2 regions of the Proteus hauseri genome follow, and region 1 is predicted to be linked to the other one. Evidence: predicted binding sites of a transcription regulator. Region 1 holds the regulator's gene; the other holds the start of a gene.
The links. The regulator sigma-54, encoded in region 1, starts transcription at its own class of promoters, with help from an activator protein. The targets are predictions, from matches to a motif close to GTTGGCACANNTTTCGCTNT.
Positions count from the first base shown of each region.

Region 1 (3,437 bases):
GACAATATTATGGCTATCTTAGAGATCCGCCATGATCTTAGCGCTGAGCAACGTAAAGACCGAGCTGAGGAGCTGCTTGAAGAGTTCAACGTCAGTCATTTACGTAATAGCTTAGGTCAGTCATTATCAGGTGGTGAACGTCGTCGTGTTGAGATTGCTCGTGCATTAGCCGCAAATCCTAAGTTTATTTTATTAGATGAACCTTTTGCGGGTGTTGACCCAATTTCGGTATTGGATATCAAGAAGATAATCCAACATCTACGTGATTATGGCTTAGGTGTTCTTATCACCGATCATAATGTTCGTGAAACCTTAGATGTTTGTGAACGTGCCTATATCGTTAGCCAAGGCCATCTTATTGCTCATGGTTCGCCAGAAGAAATTCTTGAAAATGAGCAAGTTAAACGTGTTTATTTAGGTGAGGGCTTTCGTCTATAACGCTTAATTTCGCTTTTGCTCAGTCAAGGATGACAACATTAAAGGATTTATCACATCACTATGAAACAAAGTCTGCAACTTCGTCTTAGTCAGCAATTGGCGATGACGCCACAGCTACAACAGGCTATCCGTTTGTTGCAACTTTCTACGCTTGAATTACAACAAGAAATTCAGCAAGCGCTTGAATCAAATCCTCTTCTAGAGCAAGACGAAGATCAAGACGATCACAACCAAAATGATGAAGATTACACCGATAATCTCTCTGATCACCACATTGAAAATAGCACCGACAACGAAAGCGAACATGAAACGCAAGAGCTCGATACATTAGATGCGTTAGAACAAAAAGATATGCCAGAAGATCTTCCCTTAGATACACAATGGGAAGAGATATACACCGCAGGCACACCATCGGGCACAAGTAGTGACTATGGTGATGATGAGCTGCCACTTTATCAAGGTGAAACAACCGCATCACTGCAAGATTATCTTACGTGGCAAGCTGATTTAACTCCCTTTACAGAGACAGACAGAGCTATTGCTATTGCCATTATTGATGCTGTAGACGAAACCGGTTATTTAACTGTTTCAGCGGATGACATATTGTCTGGAATGGGCGATGATGAGTTAGAGCTCGATGAAATTGAAGCAGTCCTAAAACGTGTCCAACGATTTGATCCTATTGGCGTTGCTGCTCGTGATTTAAAAGAGTGCTTGTTAATTCAGCTTTCTGCATTAGCAACAGATACTCCTTATCTTAAAGAAACGAAGCTAGTTATCGAACACCATTTAGAGTTGTTAGGTAATAGAGATTTTCGCCAGCTCATGCGTCAAACAAAATTGCGAGAAGAGACACTAAAATCTGTTATTGATATGATTCAATCTCTTGATCCAAAGCCGGGTCTTAGCATTGATACTGGTGAGTCGGAGTATGTTATTCCAGATGTACTGGTAAAAAAATCAGGTGAACACTGGCAAGTTGAGTTAAATACAGATAGCATTCCTCGCTTACGAATAAATGAGACCTATGCCGCATTTGGGTTATCGGCGCAAAATGAGAGCGATGGAAAATTTATTCGTGATAATTTACAAGAAGCCAAATGGCTGATAAAAAGTTTAGAAAGTCGTAATGAGACATTATTAAAAGTCGCTCATTGCATTGTTGACACACAGCAGGCATTTTTCGAATTAGGTGATGAGCATATGAAACCGTTAGTTTTAGCCGACATTGCTGAACAGGTTGAAATGCATGAATCAACTATTTCTCGCGTGACAACACAGAAGTTTCTGCATTGTCCAAGAGGAATTTTCGAATTGAAGTATTTTTTCTCTAGCCATGTGAATACTGATAGCGGAGGCGAAGCCTCTTCCACAGCAATCCGGGCTTTAGTGAAGAAACTAATCGCAGCAGAAAACCCAGCGAAACCACTAAGTGATAGTAAACTGGCTAATATGCTCGCTGAGCTTGGTATACAAGTTGCTCGACGAACTGTTGCGAAATATAGAGAGTCATTATCCATCCCGCCATCAAACCAACGTAAAGAGTTAGTTTGAGCATAACTGAGAAGGAAGACACTATGGAACTTCAAATCACGGGTCATAATATTGAATTAACCGATGCTCTGCGTGACACTGTAAAAGCAAAAAGCGCTAAATTACCTCAGTTCTTTGACAAAATTAACAACATTCAGGTTATCCTGAAAGTCGAGAAAGTGAACAAAATCGCGGAAGCGACCATTCAAGTTAATGGCGGTGAATTACATGCCTCTGCAGAAGCAGATGATATGTACGCAGCAATTGATGGATTAATGGACAAACTGGCTCGTCAATTAACCAAACACAAAGATAAACTGAGACAACATTAATTCATTTCCCATTGTAAAATGGGAATACAATCGGCAATGTTACTGCGTTGTTTACGCTGAGTTTGCCATATTAAAAACGACGCCAAATTAATCAGTAACAAAAAACCAGATGTCACTTTGTGGCATCTGGTTTGCTGGTCTAAGTGAATAAGACAATGAACAACGATACAAAAATGAAAATTAGTGACGTTCTTTCTCTGACATGTACCCATAACGATGTACATTGCACGAGTAAAAAACGCGCTTTGGAAATTATCAGTGAATTAGCTGCTACTGAGCTTAATTTGCCAGAAACGCTGATATTTGAAGCCTTACTGACTCGCGAAAAAGTGGGTACAACAGGGATCGGTGGTGGCTTAGCTATCCCTCATGGGCGAATTGAAAGTGATCGAGCAGACCGTGTCGTTGGTGTGTTTCTTCACCTAAACGAACCTATTGCTTTTGACGCTATTGATAATCAACCTGTTGATTTGTTGTTCGCATTACTCGTTCCTGCAACACAGTGCAAGGAACATTTACACACACTGTCTTTAATTGCCAAACAGTTAGCGGATAAAAATTTATGTCGCCAACTACGCTCCGCACAAAGTGATGAAGAGCTTTATCAGATTGTCACAGAATAGACCCACAAGGTTTATTAGGAAGCGAAAAGCATACAGTGGGATGATATTCATCACTGGGAAATTTTAAGGGGAGCTACCTCATGGTGCTGATGATAGTCAGCGGACGCTCTGGTTCAGGTAAGTCAGTCGCTTTGCGTGCGCTTGAAGATATGGGATTTTATTGCGTAGATAACTTACCCGTTGATCTGTTACCTGAGCTTGCGAAAACGCTGGCGGAACGTGATGCTTCTGCTGCCGCAGTCAGTATTGATGTTCGTAATATGCCTGAATCGCCGGAGATCTTTGAAAAAGCGCTGGAAAGTTTACCCGCTGAATATTCTCCACAGCTGTTATTTTTAGATGCTGACAGAAACACCTTGATCCGTCGTTATAGTGATACACGACGCCTTCACCCTCTTTCGACCAAGAACCTTTCTTTGGAAGTGGCGATAGATACGGAAAGTGATCTGTTAGAGCCACTGCGATCACGTGCTGATCTTATCATCGATACCTCTGAAATGTCTGTTCATGA
Region 1 is NZ_CP026364.1:2,103,208-2,106,644, reverse strand. Features, by position in the region: gene lptB (LPS export ABC transporter ATP-binding protein) at 1-438, shown strand, start outside; gene rpoN (RNA polymerase factor sigma-54) at 499-1,992, shown strand; gene hpf (ribosome hibernation promoting factor) at 2,016-2,303, shown strand; gene ptsN (PTS IIA-like nitrogen regulatory protein PtsN) at 2,459-2,926, shown strand; gene rapZ (RNase adapter RapZ) at 3,007-3,437, shown strand, end outside.

Region 2 (3,437 bases), 800 kb from region 1:
TACCTGATGTCATTGTCATAAATTCAGTACGGAAACCAATCAGACCACGGCTAGGGATAATGTAGTCTAAACGTACACGACCTTTACCATCTGGTTGCATATCACGCATTTCGCCTTTACGTTCACCCATCGCTTGCATCACATCACCTTGGTGCTGTTCTTCAATGTCGATAGTAACTTGTTCAAAAGGCTCTTGTTTACGACCGTCGATATCACGGAAGATAACTTTAGGGCGAGATACACCTAATTCGAAACCTTCACGACGCATATTTTCAATCAGAACTGACAGGTGAAGCTCACCACGACCTGATACACGGAATGCATCTGGATCTTCAGTTTCTTCTACGCGTAGTGCAACGTTATGAACTAACTCTTTCTTCAGACGATCTAAAATCTGACGAGAAGTCACGAATTTACCTTCACGACCACAGAAAGGTGAGGTGTTAACACAGAAATACATGCTAACTGTTGGTTCATCAACGGCTAATGCAGGCAGCGCTTCAACAGCACCTGTTTCGCAAATAGTATCTGAAATATTCAGTTCACCTAAACCAGTAATTGCGATGATATCGCCTGCTTCAGCAACTTCAACTTCGATACGCTCTAAGCCAAGATGACCTAACACTTTACCGACTTTACCGTTACGGGTTTTACCTTCACTATCAATGATAGTGACTTGTTGGTTAGGTTTAACCTTACCACGCTTAATACGGCCGATACCGATAACGCCCATATAGTTGTTGTAGTCCAACTGAGAAATTTGCATCTGGAATGTACCATCCAGATCCACTTTCGGTGGCTCTACATATTTGACAATAGCTTCATATAACGGAGTCATATCTTCAGCCATGTCATTATAATCTGTTCCCGCAATACCATTTAATGCAGATGCATAAATGATAGGGAAATCAAGTTGTTCGTCGGTCGCACCAAGGTTAACGAACAGGTCAAATACCTGATCAACAACCCAGTCTGGACGCGCACCAGGGCGGTCAACTTTATTGATAACAACGATAGGTTTTAAGTTGTTAGCAAACGCTTTTTGTGTCACAAAACGAGTTTGTGGCATTGGGCCATCCATCGCGTCAACCAGCAATAGAACGCAGTCTACCATAGACATAACACGTTCTACCTCACCACCGAAATCGGCGTGTCCTGGGGTATCTACGATATTGATACGATAGTCATTCCATTTAATCGCTGTATTTTTCGCAAGAATAGTAATTCCGCGCTCTCTTTCGAGATCATTTGAATCCATCACGCGCTCAGCCAGCGTCTCACGTTCACCGAACGTACCGGACTGCTGTAGTAATTTATCGACGATAGTAGTTTTACCATGGTCAACGTGGGCGATGATGGCGATATTACGCAAGTTTTCGATCACAAAATTTGCCTCAGGCATTGTAGAAATAAGCGCGTTATTGTACACGCTTTAGACGAGAGACTAAACAAGATCACAATAATGATTGCTTAACAATATGCAATTAATTGAATTGTGATCCTTTTCACGCCTCAGAATTTAGTGGCATTACATGATTGCACCAAAACAGTGCGCTCAATTAGGCTTAATTTGCACCAGTATTGTGCAATAATTAAAAAATCACATGAGGTATTCTACACTAAACTTCATGAATACAGTATATATCCCTTTTTATATAAGTTGGCATGGTTTTCGCAATAGTATTTTGGTGAGCAAACAATTCACCAAAAAATGTGTAAGGCCACTGCACTAAATAAAACCACTCGCCAGGAGAGTTTATATGTCCCTTGAACATGTATTATCCATGATTGAAGAACATAAAGTTAGATATATTGACTTACGTTTTACTGATACCCGCGGCAAAGAACAACATCTGACTATTCCTGCCCATCAGGTTAACGATGATTTCTTTGAAGAAGGAAAAATGTTCGATGGATCTTCTATTGGCGGTTGGAAAGGCATTAACGAATCAGACATGGTACTGATGCCTGATGCTTCTACAGCAATGCTTGACCCATTTTTTCAAGATCCAACACTGATTATTCGTTGTGATGTATTAGAACCAGGCACAATGCAAGGTTATGATCGCGACCCTCGTTCTATCTCAAAACGAGCTGAAGATTACCTAAAATCAAGCGGTATCGCCGACACTGTTTTATTTGGGCCAGAACCTGAATTCTTCTTATTTGATGATATTCGTTTTAAAAATGATATTTCAGGCGCGTCATACGCTATCAATGACATTGAAGCAGCATGGAACACCAATACCAAATATGAAGATGGTAACAAAGGCCATCGTCCTATGGTAAAAGGGGGTTATTTCCCATTACCACCCGTTGATTCATCTCAAGATATTCGCTCTACCATGTGTAACATTATGGAAGAGATGGGATTAGTGGTTGAAGCTCATCACCACGAAGTCGCAACGGCAGGTCAAAACGAGGTCGCAACACGTTTTAATACCATGACCAAAAAAGCAGATGAAACCCAAATTTATAAATACGTAGTACAAAACGTTGCTCACGTATTTGGCAAAACGGCGACCTTTATGCCAAAACCACTTGTGGGTGATAACGGTTCAGGTATGCACTGCCATATGTCACTGTCTAAAAATGGAACCAATCTATTTGCGGGTGACAAATACGGCGGATTATCTGAAATGGCGCTGTACTACATTGGCGGCATTATCAAACATGCTCGCGCATTAAATGCGTTTACCAACCCGACAACCAACTCATACAAACGCTTAGTTCCGGGTTTTGAAGCACCTGTTATGCTGGCTTACTCTGCACGTAACCGCTCAGCGTCTATTCGTATCCCAGTTGTTGCCAGCATGAAAGCGCGTCGTATTGAAGTACGTTTCCCAGATCCACTCGCGAACCCTTATCTTGCTTTTGCTGCTCAGTTAATGGCAGGTCTTGATGGCATTACCAATAAAATTCACCCAGGTGATGCTATGGATAAAAACCTCTATGACTTACCGCCAGAAGAGGCAAAAGAGATCCCAACAGTAGCGGGTTCATTAGAAGAAGCACTGAATGCATTAGATGCAGACCGTGAATTCTTAACTCATGGTGGTGTATTCACTAATGACTCAATTGATGCCTATTTAGCGCTTTTACGTACTGACGTTCAGCGTGTTCGTATGGCGCCACATCCTCTTGAATTCGAAATGTATTACAGTGCTTAAACTTTTTGCATTACATTTAATGCATTGCTGTAGATAATGATTTTTTGTTGCCGTGAAGCTATTTTGCCCATCTTCGGATGGGCACTTTTCTCCCACTTAAGGAGTCGGTCAGTTCGCTTACGCATCTGTTCATTTATAAAAAAAAAGGTAAGATGCACTAAAATGGTGCAATGGGGTATTCAATATGGAAACGGCAAACTTACCTGATAACACACTGATTTTAGACTCTTTAATCCATTCAGTGCTGGTTATCAATCAAGAATTCAT
Region 2 is NZ_CP026364.1:1,305,055-1,308,491, forward strand. Features, by position in the region: gene typA (ribosome-dependent GTPase TypA) at 1-1,402, opposite strand, end outside; gene glnA (glutamate--ammonia ligase) at 1,761-3,170, shown strand; gene glnL (nitrogen regulation protein NR(II)) at 3,355-3,437, shown strand, end outside.
Region 2: glnA (glutamate--ammonia ligase) is a predicted target of sigma-54. The motif match lies at 1,660-1,679, and genes of this name have one in related genera.